Regions from separate parts of the Streptomyces sp. ISL-99 genome, predicted to be linked through region 1. Evidence: riboswitches for the same ligand, from Rfam matches in the RefSeq annotation. Region 1 holds a riboswitch; each other region holds the start of a gene.
What was found. Region 1 has a riboswitch for cyclic di-AMP ahead of J7E91_RS10595 (transglycosylase family protein). Riboswitches for the same ligand answer to the same signal wherever they lie in the genome.
Positions count from the first base shown of each region.

Region 2: another riboswitch for cyclic di-AMP. It lies ahead of J7E91_RS23945 (LysM peptidoglycan-binding domain-containing protein); the one in region 1 lies ahead of J7E91_RS10595 (transglycosylase family protein).
Region 3: another riboswitch for cyclic di-AMP. It lies ahead of J7E91_RS30355 (C40 family peptidase); the one in region 1 lies ahead of J7E91_RS10595 (transglycosylase family protein).
Region 4: another riboswitch for cyclic di-AMP. It lies ahead of J7E91_RS34645 (LysM peptidoglycan-binding domain-containing M23 family metallopeptidase); the one in region 1 lies ahead of J7E91_RS10595 (transglycosylase family protein).

Region 1 is NZ_JAGGPC010000017.1:29,059-32,838, reverse strand. It holds gene J7E91_RS10600 (transglycosylase family protein) at 1-940, shown strand, start outside; cyclic di-AMP (ydaO/yuaA leader) riboswitch at 1,209-1,379, shown strand; gene J7E91_RS10595 (transglycosylase family protein) at 1,383-2,090, shown strand; gene eno (phosphopyruvate hydratase) at 2,385-3,671, shown strand.
Region 2 is NZ_JAGGPC010000038.1:268,984-272,763, forward strand. It holds gene J7E91_RS23940 (SpoIIE family protein phosphatase) at 1-1,396, opposite strand, end outside; gene J7E91_RS23945 (LysM peptidoglycan-binding domain-containing protein) at 1,529-2,302, opposite strand; cyclic di-AMP (ydaO/yuaA leader) riboswitch at 2,307-2,471, opposite strand; gene J7E91_RS23950 (SDR family oxidoreductase) at 3,000-3,780, shown strand, end outside.
Region 3 is NZ_JAGGPC010000061.1:40,751-44,530, reverse strand. It holds gene J7E91_RS30355 (C40 family peptidase) at 1-1,180, opposite strand, end outside; cyclic di-AMP (ydaO/yuaA leader) riboswitch at 1,179-1,341, opposite strand; gene pcrA (DNA helicase PcrA) at 1,651-3,780, shown strand, end outside.
Region 4 is NZ_JAGGPC010000090.1:41,057-44,836, reverse strand. It holds gene J7E91_RS34650 (alpha-galactosidase) at 1-915, shown strand, start outside; cyclic di-AMP (ydaO/yuaA leader) riboswitch at 1,243-1,415, shown strand; gene J7E91_RS34645 (LysM peptidoglycan-binding domain-containing M23 family metallopeptidase) at 1,418-2,350, shown strand; gene J7E91_RS34640 (SGNH/GDSL hydrolase family protein) at 2,531-3,322, shown strand; gene J7E91_RS34635 (STM4011 family radical SAM protein) at 3,275-3,780, opposite strand, start outside.

The DNA of each region.
Region 1 (3,780 bases):
GTTCGTCGTCGCGGCAGGAGTAACCGGATCGGCCATCGCCATCCCGCTGCTCGGCGCGACCGGCGCGAACGCCGCCGAAGCCACGACCTGGGACCGCGTCGCCGATTGCGAGAGCGGCGGCACGTGGAGCGCCGACCTCGGCAACGGTTACTACGGCGGACTTCAGTTCTCCCCGGAGGTCTGGCAGAAGTTCGGCGGTACGGCGTACGCGCCGCGCGCCGACCTGGCCAGCCGCTCCCAGCAGATCCAGGTGGCCGAAAAGGTACTTGCGGAGGAAGGGCCGCAGGCGTGGCCGAGCTGCGCGCTCATCTCCGGCCTGACGGAGGGTGACGCGGAGGGCGACGACGCCGCGTCGGGCGACGGTGGCGCGACCGCCGAGCCGGCGCCGGGCCAGACGCCGGCCGAGACGCCCGGGAGCTCCGAGACCCCGCAGTCGGCCGAGACGCCCGCCGGGGCCGACGGTGGAAGCGCGGAGACCGGTGCGGCCGACGGGACGGCGAAGTCCGCCGATCCGACGGCTCCCCCTGAGTCCGGGACGCCGTCCGAGGGCGCCAAGACCCCTGGCGCGCCTGCCGGTGAGACCGCTGCACCCGCCACCGGGGAGGGCGCCCCCAAGGGCAAGCACCGCGGCGAAGAGGCTCGGGAAGGCGCCGGCGCCGTATCCGGTGAAACGGGCATCGACCGTGAATCGGGCCGCCATGCCTCCCGAGGTGACGGACCGACACGTGAGGCAGCCAAGGCCGAGGACGCCGAGGGTGCCGAGGGCGCTGAAGGTGTCGACGGCGGCGCGTACACCGTCCGTACCGGCGACAGCCTCTCGGCCATCGCCGACGCCCACGGCGTACGCGGCGGCTGGACGGCGCTCTATGCCGCCAACGAGGAGACCGTCGGGTCCGACCCGGACCTCATCCTCCCTGGCCAGAGCCTCGATCTGGGGTGATTTCGGAGGGTAGTTCGGGCCGCTATGTCCTGGTTGAAGTAAGTGAGACAAGGGTCTCTTTGCCTCAACTGGCCTGCGTGGCCCGGACGATCCCGCCGAGCCGCCTCTGACCTGCGCAGATGCGGACCGCGCAAGGGTCGGGAAGGGCGATATCTCCCTGATGAGCCTTTTTGAACATCAAGGGTTCATGTGTTTACGGTCGAACCGCTCGCCACCGCGGGCCCCGTCGACCGTCACGCCGAATCCTGCCGGCGGCCGGGGGGAACTGACGCGTAAAGCGCCGTAGGCAGGAGCGGGGGACCCAGGTAGGCGCCGGGCCCGGACGTCGAAAGACGGACGGAACCGGCTTGGGGTTAAGCCGCGCGACGCAGGTCGCGCGCCGGGCACTCACTTGGCCCGAACCCGACAGCTCACCTCGTAGGCGTCGGTGAGGAGATGTCGCATGCTGTTTTCCAGCAACGCCAAGCACCGCCGCCCGTCCAAGGCCACTCGGCTCGCCGCGCTCGCCGGTGTCGCCGGCGCCGCTGTCGCCCTCCCGCTGATGGGCGCGACCTCGGCCTCCGCCGCCTCCGTCGAGACCTGGGACGCTGTCGCCCAGTGCGAGTCCGGCGGCAACTGGTCCATCAACACGGGCAACGGTTACTACGGCGGCCTGCAGTTCTCCGCCTCCAGCTGGGCCGCGGCCGGCGGCACGCAGTACGCCCCGACCGCCGACAAGGCATCCAAGGCACAGCAGATCGCCACCGCCGAGAAGCTGCTCGACATGCAGGGCCCGGGCGCCTGGGCCTGCGCCGGCGCCGGCGGTCTGACCAACGACGGTGTCGACCCGGGTGTCGACACCTCGTCCGGTTCCTCCACGCAGCAGGCCGCCCCGCGCGCCGCCGAGCAGCCCGCCTCGCGCAGCGAGGTCCGTGCCGAGCCCAAGGCCGAGACCAAGGCCGAGGCCGCGAAGCCCGCCGCCCCTGCCCCCGCCCCCGCCAAGATCGAGAAGGGCGACGGCGAATACAAGGTCAAGGCCGGCGACACCCTCGGCAAGATCGCCGAGGCGAAGAAGGTCAAGGGCGGCTGGGAGAAGCTCTTTGAGCTGAACAAGGACATCGTCAGCGACGCCGATGTCATCCACCCGGGTCAGCAGCTGCACCTCAGCTGATCCGGCCCGCGGCGCCCCGGCCGGATTCCGGCCGGCGCCGCGGCACCCCCCAGCACCCCGGTCCGGCGCGCTTCCCCCGTGCGCGCCGGGCCGGGGTTTCCGCGTTCGGCTACTGCCCAGTAGTCCCAGTACGTGGCAGCTTCCCCCCAAGAGTTACGTCCGCTATTGCGGGTATTCGGACCTCTTCTTGTCCCAGGGGGCGGGCGAACGGCCGACCGATGCCCCCGAGCCGGTTAGGCTCTTGTCGCAAGGCCAAAGTGACCCTGCACCCCTAGCGTCACATCCCAGAAGGAGATGCTCGTGCCGTCCATCGACGTCGTCGTAGCCCGGGAAATCCTGGACTCCCGAGGCAACCCCACGGTCGAGGTCGAGGTCGGCCTCGACGACGGCAGCACCGGTCGTGCTGCTGTTCCGTCCGGTGCCTCCACCGGAGCGTTCGAGGCCATCGAGCTTCGCGACGGTGACCCGAACCGCTACCAGGGCAAGGGTGTCGAGAAGGCCGTCCTCGCCGTCATCGAGCAGATCGGCCCGGAGCTCGTCGGTTACGACGCCACCGAGCAGCGCCTGATCGACCAGGCCATGTTCGACCTGGACGCCACCGAGAACAAGGCCTCCCTCGGCGCCAACGCCATCCTCGGCGTCTCCCTCGCCGTCGCGCACGCCGCCTCCGAGGCGTCGGACCTGCCGCTCTTCCGTTACCTCGGCGGCCCGAACGCGCACCTGCTGCCCGTTCCGATGATGAACATCCTCAACGGTGGGTCGCACGCCGACTCCAACGTCGACATCCAGGAGTTCATGATCGCGCCGATCGGCGCCGAGTCGTTCTCCGAGGCCCTGCGCTGGGGCACGGAGGTCTACCACACCCTCAAGGCCGTGCTGAAGTCCAAGGGCCTGTCCACCGGCCTCGGCGACGAGGGCGGCTTCGCCCCGAACCTGGACTCCAACCGCGCCGCGCTCGACCTCATCCTTGAGGCCATCAAGCAGGCCGGTTACGTCCCCGGTGAGCAGATCGCGCTCGCGCTCGACGTCGCCGCGTCCGAGTTCTACAAGGACGGCTCGTACGAGTTCGAGGGCAAGTCCCGCTCGGCCGCCGAGATGACGGAGTACTACGAGGAGCTCGTGGCGGCGTACCCGCTCGTCTCCATCGAGGACCCGCTGTTCGAGGACGACTGGGCAGGCTGGAAGGTCCTCACCGACAAGCTGGGCACCAAGGTCCAGATCGTCGGCGACGACCTCTTCGTCACCAACCCGGAGCGCCTGGCGCGCGGCATCGAGGAAGGCGCCGCCAACTCGCTGCTCGTGAAGGTCAACCAGATCGGTTCGCTGACCGAGACCCTGGACGCCGTCGAGCTGGCGCAGCGCAACGGCTTCAAGTGCATGATGTCGCACCGTTCCGGTGAGACCGAGGACGTCACCATCGCCGACCTCGCCGTCGCCACCAACTGCGGCCAGATCAAGACCGGCGCCCCGGCCCGCTCCGAGCGCGTCGCCAAGTACAACCAGCTGCTGCGCATCGAGGAGATCCTCGACGACGCGGCGGTGTACGCGGGCCGCAGCGCCTTCCCCCGTTTCAAGGGATAAGGCACAGCAAGGGCTGAGTGCCCGGTAAGGGCTGAAGCCCCCAGCCTCCCTACGTCCCCGCACCCGGTCCCGTACCGTGTGCGGGGACGTACGCGCGTACAGGGGAGAC
Region 2 (3,780 bases), on a different contig from region 1:
CGCGGTCGGCCCCTACGGGGTCCTGGGACCGCCAGCCGTGGGCGACCGTCAGGTCGGCCTCCAGCACCGCATGGCCGCTGGCGAGAGCCGCCGCCATCGGCGTCGTGGGGACGACGAATCTGATCAGGTCGCCCACCGGCTGGAAGGGGCGGTCCTCGCTGCCGCCGCTCACGGCGGCGCGGCGCATCTCGGTGTGGGCGCCCGTCGGCTCCTCACCGCGCAGGACGGGGTCCAGCAGCTCCACCGTGGCGAAGTCCGCGAACCGGGGGACCGCGACCTCGGACAGCTCCTCGGCGGTACGCACCACGTCCAGCGTGGTCCCGATCCGCACTCCGGCCTCGTACAGCAGCTTCAGGCGCTCGCGGGCCACCTCGGCCGCGCCGGACAGCGCGAGCAGCTCGGTGGTGTCGCGGAGTGTCGCGGCAGTGCCGGGGGGACCGCCGTACGGGGCGGTGGGCCGTGTGTTGACGGCCAGCAGCCGGTCACCGGCCAGGTGGACCTCGTCGGTCACGGCGCGGCCCGAGGCCAGCAGCTGCGCGATGGGGGCGTCGAGGCCCAGGCCGGTGACGTGCCGTCCCTCCGCGCCGGCGGGCAGTTCGAGGAGCCTGCGTGCCTCGTCGTTGACCAGGGTCAGCCGGCCGTCGTCCGCGATGATGAGCACGCCTTCCCGGACAGCGTGCAAAACCGCGTCGTGGTGCTCGTACATTCGGGTCATCTCGGTGGGGCCGAGCCCGTGCGTCTGCCGCCGCAGCCTCCTGCTCACCAGCACGGAGCTGCCCGTGGCGAGGATCAGCGCGCCGGCGGCGGAGGCGAGGAGCATCGGCAGATGGCGGTTGACCGCGTCCCCGACGTTCTCGACCGTGACACCGGCGGTGACCAGGCCGACGACGGAGCCGTCGGCGTCGGTGACGGGGACGACGGCCCGGGCCGCGTCGTTCGGGGCGCCCTTGAAGATCTCCGTGAAGGCTGTCCCGGCCGTGGCGCGTTCCACGCCCTCGGCGCGCCTGCCGATCAGCGCCGGATCGGTGTCGGCGTGCCGGGTGCCGTCCGGTGCCATCACCGCCATGAAATCCACTCCCGCCCCGTGCTGGGCCGCGTTGACGTGGGCGCGCAGCGCGGCGGTGGGATCGGGGGACCGCAGGGCCTCGACGGTGCCCGGGGCGTCCGCGAAGGCCTCAGCGGCGGCGAGCGAGCGGTTACGGGCGTCGCGCTCGCTGTCCTGGCGTGTCTGGAACGCGAGCGCGACCACCGCGGCGGTGATCAGCAGCACCGCGACCACGATCTGGAGGAAGAGCACCTGGCCGGCGGCGCTGCGCACCTTCAGCCGGGAACGCACTCCTGGCCGGGACGAGCGCGGTGGCCCGACACCCCTGGGTCGTCCGGGACGTCCGCTCATGCCCCATTTTTAGCATTACGCGGCTTTTTGGGGGCACCTGTGTCCCGTGTACGACGACCGGCCTGCCTGCTCCGGCGAGGCGCCCTCAGGGGCCCTGCTGGAGCAGACAGGCCGTGACTCGTCAATGCCGGTTTAGTACGGGCCGTTCACGTTGTCGATCGAGCCGTACCGGTCCGCGGCGTAATTGCACGCGGCGGTGATGTTGGCGACGGGGTCGTAGCTGTCCATCGACGTACCGGGCACGTGGTAGGCCGCGAAGGTCGGCTGGATGACCTGGAGGAGCCCCTTGGACGGCGTGCCGGCCACGGCGTTGGAGTCCCAGTTGTTGATGGCCATCGGGTTGCCCGAGGACTCCCGCATGATGTTGCGGTGGATGCCCTCGTACGTGCCGGGGATGCCGTGCTTGGCCATGATGGCCAGCGACTCCTTGATCCAGCCGTCCAGGTCGTTCGTGTACGTCGTCGTCTTGGCGACGGCGGCGCGGGTCTCGGAGCGGTCGGCCCGCTCGGACGCCGGGGTGGCCTTCGCCTTGGGCTTGGCCTTGGGCTCGGCCTTCGCGCCGATCGTCAGCTTGAGACCGGGGTGGATCAGCGACGGGTCGCCACCGATGACTTCCCGGTTGTCCTGGTACAGCTTCTTCCAGCTGCTCACGGAGTGCGCGTCCGCGATCTTGGAAAGCGAGTCACCGGCGACCACGGAATAGGTCGTGGGCCCGGCCTTCTTCGCGGCGGCCGGGGCGGCGGCGGCCGAGGTCGCGGCCTTCTCGGCGGCGGCGGGCTGTGCCGCGGCGGCCGTGGTCGCACCGATCAGCGGCAGAGCCAGTGCGGCGCCACCCGTACCCACGGCGATGAAGCCGCGAGTGAGCGATCTGACCTTGGTACGACGGTGCTTACCCTTTGAGCGCATGACGAATTCCTCTCCGTCGCCTGCGAGGTGAGCTGTCGGGTTCGGGCTGGAGATGCCCGGTCGCGCGGTCTGTGCGACTTCACCCCAAGCCGTTCCGGATTCGTTCCGGACCGGCGGCTTACCTGGGTCCCCCGCTCCTGCCGTACGTGAGTGTGAGTGGGTGCGGATTCCGGACGGCGGCAGGATTCGGCGGTCCACCCGGATTGACGGTGACGTTAAGCGAGAGGGGCGTGGAAGAACAAGCCCCGCATTCCGCAGCGCAATCGTGTGGCGTATCAGAACGGGGAAACTCCCGTCACTGTCCGTGGGCGGCAAAGCCAACTTTCTTTCCATGGAAGGGAACTGACGCCGACGGAACTACCACATTCCGTTGCTGACGTGACTCGTATCACGGGAGGCGACCGCACAACGACCTTTCAGGCAAACCGCCCACACTGGTCATTCCTGGCCGGAAGTGCGCATCACGGGAACGCCACCAGCGCCGAGTGCGCGCACCGCCTCCGGAACTGCTCCTGCTGTGGGTTGACTTGAGCGCCGATCTCCCCGAACTTCCCCATGTGGAGGGGGTGTTGGCCCGCACTCGACGTGTAGAGAGAGTGGTGGCACGAGCGTGCCGGGCCTGCCGGGCGATGGTCCACGGCACAAGACAAACGGGGGCATATTGATACATCGCGGCTTGCGCGGGTACTCGCCACTCATGAACGAAACCAGGCCTCTGGCCGTCGTTACCGGTGCCTCCAGCGGAATCGGTTTCGAGCTGGCCAAGCAATTTGCCGAAAATGGATTCGACCTTGTGCTGTGCGCCGAAAACTCCGGTCTTGGAATTGCCGCGGACGAAGTGCGGGCCCATGGAGCCGACGTACACAGGGTGAAGGCCGATCTGGCCACAGCGGAAGGCGCCGAACGACTGCTCGGCGCCATTGTGGCGACCGGGCGACCCGTTGCCGCCGCCGCGCTCAACGCCGGCGTGGGGCAGGGTGGGGCCTTCCTCGACACGGACCTCGCCGACGAGGTGCGCGTCATCGACCTCAACATCACGTCCACCGTGCGGCTGGCGAAGGGCCTGCTGCCGGACATGGTCGCTCGTGACGAGGGCCGGCTCCTGTTCACTTCCTCCATCGACGCGACCGTGCCGGGCTCCTTCCAGGCCGTGTACAACGCCTCCAAGTCCTTCATCCAGTCGTTCGCACAGGCGTTGCAGAACGAACTCAAGGACACCGGGGTAACGGTCACCTCAGTCATGCCCGGCGCGACGGAGACGCACTTCTTCCACCGCGCCGGCATGGAGGACACCCAGGTCGGGCGGCAGAAGAAGGACGACCCCCAGGACGTGGCCCGGCAGGGCTTCGAGGCGTTGATGGCGGGCCGGAAGAAGATCGTGGCCGGTTCCGTGAAGACCAAGGCGCAGGGGCTCGTCAGCAAGATCGTCCCTGGCAGCGTCAAGGCGGCCGCGCACCGGAAAATGGCAGAACCCGGAT
Region 3 (3,780 bases), on a different contig from region 1:
GGCGGACGCTGCCGTAGATCGGCATGTAGTAGACCGACTCCTCGCGGACGTACGCGCCGGGCTTGGGGGCGTGGATCATCTTGCCGCCGCCGATGTAGATGCCGACGTGGCTGATGTCGTCGTAGAAGAAGACGAGGTCGCCCGGCCTGAGGTTGTCGGTCGCGACGCGGGTGCCGACGTTCACCTGGTCCCAGGTGGTACGGGGGAGAGCGACGCCGGCGGCCTTCCAGGCGCCCTGGGTCAGGCCGGAGCAGTCGTACGAACTGGGGCCTGCCGCGCCCCAGACGTACGGCTTGCCGATCTGGGCACGGGCGAAGGCGAGGACCTTCTCGGCCTTGACGGCGTACGCATCGGTGGAGCCGGCGCCGGATCCAGGGGCTGTGCCGGTGCCGGATCCGGGGGCGGTGCCCGTGCCCGTGCCTGTGGCCGTATCTGTTTCCGTATCGCTCTCGGCCTTCTGGGCCTCTTCCTGCTGGCGCTTGCGCTCCGCCTCGGCCTTGCGCCTCGCCTCCGCCTCCCGCTTCTTCTCAAGCTCCGCCAGCCGCGCCTTCTCCTCGGCGGTCAGCCGGGACAGCAGCTCGCGTGCCTCCCCGAGCTTCCTCTGTACGTCCTGCTTCGAGGCCTTGAGGGAGGCCTGCGACTCGGTGAGGGTCTCCAGGCTCCGCGTCGCCTCGGCGCGCTTCTGCGATGCCGCCGCCTGCTGCTGCTCGAAGTCGGTCACGTCCGTCTTCTGGCGTTCCGTCATCCGGTCCATCAGCCGGTTCTGGTCGAAGTACGCCTGCGGGCTGTCCGCCAGGAGCAGCGCGGCGGTCGGGGTGACCGACCCCGACCGATACTGCGCGGCCGCGTAGTTGCCCAGCTTGCGCCGCGCCTCGTTCAGCCTCTCCGTGCGCTTGGCCACGGCGTCGAGCAGGCCGTCCACGGACTTGCGCTGCTGCTCGGTCTTCTCTTTGGCCAGGTTGTACTTCTGCGTGGCCGTACCGGCCTGCCGGTAGAGGTCGTCGACCTTCTTCTGCACCTCTTCGACGGTCGGCTTGGGAGCCGTCGGCGCGGCGGGTGCCGCACCCGCTGTCTGGGCGAGCAGGCCGACTGAGGCGAATGCGGCCGTCGTGATGCCCAGGGCGGGAGCGGTGGTGCGTACCCGGGTACGCGGCTTGCGATGCGACGCCAAGGCCGGCATCTCCTTCCGTGGACCGCCTACCGGGTTAGCTGTCGGGTTCGGGCGGAACGGAAGGTGCCCTACGGTCCGTGGGACTGCGGACCGATTCACCCCAGGTGATGCGCGTGGGTCCCCGGTTCCGAACTGCCCTGAGGACAGACCGGATTCGGCGTGGGCCGCCCGCTCCAGCGCTGTTCGCCGGTGGGGGTACGAGCTGCCCGAGTCGGCACGCTAGCCAAGAGTCGTGGCTGCTGGGAAGCCCGATGTTCGATATGCCCGATACATTTTCGTGACCTGGCCGAGTTGATTCCGTTGCGGGGGTTGCAAGGGCGCGGAGGGCGTCGGCAGGGTCACAGCGCGTGCGCAAGGTCACACGCGGCGGCAAGGGACGCACGGACGTGCGGAGGGCCGGTTCTCCTTCCGCCCCGATGCGTGTGGCCGTGGTGAATCCGGGGCGGGCTGTCGGTGGTCCCGCCTAAGCTTGGTAGACGATGAGCAGCCTCTTTGACGACAGCTTCCTGGCCGACCTCCAGCACTCGGAGTACGCAAAGGACACAGCCCCGCCGCCCCCCGAGGACCACGCCCCGGAGGAGGTCCCGCACGACCTCTTCGGCGGTGCCTTCGACGCGCCCCCGGCCCCCAGGGACGCGCACTACAGGGACGGCGCGCCGCGCCCGGTCGTGGACGCCTCCGCGCTGCTCGAAGGGCTGAACGAAGAGCAGCGCGCCGCCGTCGTGCACACCGGGTCACCGCTGCTCATCGTGGCCGGCGCGGGCTCGGGCAAGACCCGCGTCCTGACCCACCGGATCGCGTACCTGCTGGCCAAGCGGGGTGTGCACCCCGGGCAGATCCTCGCGATCACCTTCACCAACAAGGCCGCCGGTGAGATGAAGGAGCGGGTGGAGCAGCTCGTCGGCCCGCGCGCCGGTCACATGTGGGTCTCCACCTTCCACAGCGCGTGCGTGCGCATCCTGCGCCGCGAGTCGAAGAAGCTCGGCTTCACGTCCTCGTTCTCGATCTACGACGCCGCCGACTCGAAGCGCCTCATGGCGCTCGTCTGCCGCGATCTGGACCTCGACCCGAAGCGCTTCCCGCCGAAGGCGTTCAGCGCCAAGGTCTCGAACCTGAAGAACGAGCTGATAGACGAAGAGACCTTCGCCGGTCAGGCCGCCGACGGCTTCGAGAAGACCCTGGCGCAGGCGTACGCGATGTACCAGGCGCGGCTGCGTGAGGCCAACGCCCTGGACTTCGACGACATCATCATGACCACGGTGCACCTGCTCCAGGCGTTCCCCGATGTCGCCGAGCACTACCGGATGCGCTTCCGTCACGTCATGGTCGACGAGTACCAGGACACCAACCACGCTCAGTACACGCTCGTACGCGAACTGGTGGGTCCCTCGGGCGAGGGCCGGGCGCCGGGTGAGCTGTGCGTCGTGGGCGACGCAGACCAGTCGATCTACGCCTTCCGCGGAGCCACCATCCGTAACATCCTCCAGTTCGAGGAGGACTACCCGGACGCGAAGACGATCCTGCTGGAGCAGAACTACCGCTCGACGCAGACCATTCTCACCGCGGCCAACGCCGTCATCGAGCGCAACGAGAACCGCCGGCCGAAGAACCTGTGGACGGAAGCCGGCGCCGGCTCCCTGATCACCGGGTACGTCGCGGACACCGAGCACGACGAGGCGCAGTTCGTCGCCGAGGAGATCGACCGGCTGACGGACGCGGGCGACGCGAAGGCCGGTGACGTCGCCGTTTTCTACCGTACGAACGCCCAGTCCCGTGTCTTCGAAGAGATCTTCATCCGCGTCGGGCTGCCCTACAAGGTCGTCGGCGGCGTGCGCTTCTACGAGCGCAAGGAGGTCCGGGATGTGCTCGCGTACCTGCGCGTCCTGGCGAACCCCGAGGACACCGTTCCGCTGCGCCGCATTCTGAACGTACCGAAGCGGGGCATCGGCGACCGGGCCGAGGCGATGATCGACGCGCTGTCGCTGCGCGAGAAGATCAGCTTCCCGCAGGCGCTGCGGCGCGTGGACGAGGCGTACGGCATGGCCGCCCGCTCGGCGAACGCCGTGAAGCGCTTCAACACGCTGATGGAGGAGCTCCGCACGATCGTCGAGTCGGGCGCCGGCCCCGCCACGGTCCTCGAAGCGGTCTTCGAACGGACCGGTTACCTCGCCGAGTTGCAGGCGTCGACCGACCCGCAGGACGAAACGCGCATCGAGAACCTCCAGGAGCTCGCCGCCGTGGCCCTGGAGTTCGAGCAGGAGCGGGAGGGCGACGAGCCCGGCACGCTGGCCGAATTCCTGGAGAAGGTCGCGCTCGTCGCCGACTCCGACCAGATCCCCGACGAGGACGAGGAAGGGTCGGGCGTCATCACGCTGATGACGCTGCACACCGCCAAGGGACTGGAGTTCCCCGTGGTGTTCCTGACGGGCATGGAGGACGGCGTCTTCCCGCACATGCGCGCGCTCGGTCAGACCAAGGAGCTGGAGGAGGAGCGGCGGCTCGCGTACGTCGGCATCACGCGCGCCCGCGAGCGGCTCTACCTGACCCGGGCGTCGATGCGCAGCGCGTGGGGACAGCCGTCGTACAACCCGCCGTCGCGGTTCCTGGAG
Region 4 (3,780 bases), on a different contig from region 1:
GACAGCGATCTGTACCGGGCGCACCCCGACTGGGTGCAGCACCATCCGGGGCGCACCCGCACGGAGTTCCGCAACCAGCTCGTTCTCAACCTCGCGCGGGACGACGTCCAGGCGTACCTCTGGGAGCAGCTCGACGGCCTGCTGTCGAGCGCGCCCGTCGACTATGTGAAGTGGGACTTCAACCGCTGCTTCACCGACGCGGGCTGGCCGGGCGAACCGTACCCGCAGAGGCTGTGGACGGAGCACGTGCACGCTCTGTACGCGCTCCTCGACCGGCTGCGGGCCGCGCATCCGGGCGTGGCCTTCGAGTCCTGTTCGGGGGGCGGCGGACGGATCGACCTCGGGATCCTGTCCCGTACCGACCAGGTGTGGACCTCGGACAACACCGATCCGCTGGACCGGCTCGCCATCCAGCACGGCTTCAGTCAGCTGCACCCGGCGCGGGCGATGGCCGCGTGGGTCACCGACAGCCCCAACACCCAGCTCAACGGGCGGGTCAGCTCGCTGCGCTTCCGCTTCGTGAGCGCGATGGCGGGCGTGCTCGGCATCGGCGGCGATCTGACCGGGTGGGGGGAGGACGAGATCGCCGAGGCGCGCGAGTGGGTGGACCTGTACAAGGAGATCAGGCCGGTCGTGCAGCACGGCGAGCTGTACCGGCTGCGCGCCCCCGACGGCGGGCTCAGCGCGGTCCAGTACCTGCGCGGCGACGACATCGTGGTCCTCGCGTGGCTGCAGGCCCAGCACTACGGCGAGCAGCAGCCGCCGCTGCGCCTGCGGGGGCTCGACCCGGAAGCGGCGTACGCCTGCCTGGACACCTCGGCCGTGCACCGGGGTTCCGTACTGCTCCACCGGGGGCTGCGCACCGCGCTGCGCGGGGATCTCGACGCGGCGGTCTTCCGGTTGCGGAGGATTTGACGCCTTTACGGGCATAAGGGGGGATGTGAGTCACGGTTGGGGCGAAACGGGCTATTTCCTACTAACTCCCCTGGTGGGTACGGGAAATGGCGGGACCGCTGGTGAGCAGGATCATATTCGTGACGGTGCGTGGCGAAGCGCCGTGAGCAACTACCAGTTCACGCGCGGGGCGCGATGATCCGTAATCCACAGAGGGTGACGGGAATTGCGCCGTGAATTCTCTCGGGGCAATGGCGGAACGAATGGACTGGCTTGTACGGGGCAGCCCCGTCGGCTTACGGTCACCGTCAATCCGGGAGGACCGCCGAATCCTGCCACCTCCCGGGGTCCGCACTCACACTCACTCACGCGTGGCAGGAGCGGGGGACCCAGGTAAGTACGCCGGCCACCGGATGTTCCATTGTCCGGTCCGGCTTTGGGGTTAAGTCGCGCAACAGCGCGGCCGGGCATCTCCAGTCCGAACCCGACAGCTCACCTCGTAGGCGCCGGAGAGGAATGTTCCATGCCCGCAAAGGGTAAGCACCGCCGCCCGAGGTCCAACCCGCTCACGCGCGGATTCGTCGCCGCGGGAACGGGCGGAGCCGCACTCGCACTTCCCCTCATCGCCGCCACCGGCGCGAACGCCGCGGAGAAGGCCGCTCCGGCCCCCGCGTCCGCCGGCAAGGCCGCCCCCGACTCCTCGGCCGCTTCTGAGAAGGCGACGCCGAAGAAGAAGACCGGCACCAAGACCTACTCCGTGGTCTCCGGCGACTACCTGTCGAAGATCGCCGACGAGCAGGACGTGCGTGGCGGCTGGCAGAAGCTGTACGAGGACAACCGTGAGGTCGTCGGCGGCAACCCCTCGCTGATCCTGCCCGGCATGAAGCTGACCATCGGGGCGAAGGCGGCGGCCCCGGCCAAGCCGGCCCCCGCGAAGGCCGCTCCGGCGAAGCCCGCCCCGGCGAAGGCCGCCCCCCAGCCCGCCCCCAAGGCAGAGGCCGAGAAGCCTGTCTCCGCCCCTGCCCCGGCCGCTGCCGCGCAGAGCGCCGGATCCGGCTTCACCGCCCCCGTCTCCGCAAGCGTCACCACGCCGTACCGCGCCGCCGGCGGCAGCTGGTCCAGCGGCTACCACACGGGCGTCGACTTCGCCGCGGCGAGCGGTACCCCGGTCAAGGCGGTCGGTGCGGGCACCGTCGTCTCCGCGGGCTGGAGCGGCTCGTACGGCAACGAGGTCGTCATCAAGCACGACGACGGCCGGTACTCGCAGTACGCCCACCTGTCCTCGCTGTCCGTCTCCTCCGGCCAGAGCGTCGGCGGCGGCACGCAGATCGGCTTCTCCGGCAGCACGGGCAACTCCACCGGCCCGCACCTGCACTTCGAGATCCGGACCGGCCCGAGCTACGGCTCGGACGTCGACCCGCTGGCCTACCTCCGCGGCCACGGCGTCATTGTCTGACCTGTTTGAGCGCTCCCCGTACGCCTCCTTTTGCTGCCACACACGGCGGCAAAAGGGGGCGTACGTGCGTTTTCGGTCTATTCCGGGTTGGGTGAATCTTGACCGGTGTCGTATATCACGCCGCGTCAACCCCTCCCTACGGTGGCGTAGGTCACTTGCTCCAGTGGAGGATGTGCCGACGTGGCAGACGATTCGAGATCATTCAGCGCAGGCACCATCGGGTCGTACGCGGCGATCGGCGACAGCTTCACCGAGGGCGTCGGAGATCCGGGACTCGACGGTGCGTTCATCGGCTGGGCCGACCGGCTCGCCGTACTCCTCGACGACCGCGTCCCCGAGCACACGTTCCGCTACGCCAACCTCGCCGTACGCGGCCGCCTGCTCGACCAGATCGTGGCCGAGCAGGTCCCGCGCGCGAAGGCACTGGCTCCCGACCTGGTGAGCTTCTGCGCCGGCGGCAACGACATCCTCCGGCCCGGCAGCGACCCCGACGACGTGGCCGAGCGCTTCGAGCGGGCGGTCGCCGACCTCACCAACGCCGTGGGCACCGTCATGGTGACCACCGGCTTCGACACGCGCGGCATTCCCGTGCTGCGTCATCTGCGCGGCAAGATCGCGACGTACACGGCGCACGTACGGGCGGTCGCCGACCGCTACGACTGCCCGGTGCTCGACCTGTGGTCGCTCAAGTCCGTCCAGGACAGGCGCGCCTGGGACGGCGACCGGCTCCACCTCTCGCCCGAGGGTCACACCCGCGTCGCGCTGCGCGCCGCCCAGGTGCTCGGCCTCGACGTACCGGCCGACCCGGACCAGGCGTGGCCGCCGATGGCCCCGCGCAACTCGCTGGAGGCGCGCCGGGACAACATCCAGTGGGCGCGGGAGCACCTGGTGCCGTGGATCGGGCGGCGGCTGCGCGGTGAGTCGTCAGGTGATCACGTCGAGGCGAAGAGGCCCGATCTGCTGCCCTTGTGAGGCCTCGGCAGGTCCGCGCGGTATGCGTTCCAGGACGCCGCCCGCGAACACGTCGTACAGCGGCAGCGTCTCCAGATGGACGTACCCGATGTGGCAGTCGCAGGTGGCGAGCGGGCAGGCGCGGGGGCGCAGTGCCCGGCGGTAGGAGCCGTCGTACAGGTTGCCGAGTCCGGCGCGTACGAAGTGGCAGCGGCGCACCGTGCCGTCGCCGTCCACGGAGATCACCGACTCGCCGGTCCGGCAGGGCAGACCGGCCGAGCGGTGCGGGTGGCGGCTGTACGGGAAGAGGGGGTCCAGGGCCGTCCATTGGGCCGCCTCCGCGTCCGTATAGGTGCGGCCCTCCGCCGCGTTGACCCACAGGTAGACCTCGGAGGGGAGCGCGGCGCGCAGTCGGCGCGCCTCTTCCAGATGCTCGGGGAAGCCGACCACACCGACGCTGAAACGCACGCCACGGGCGG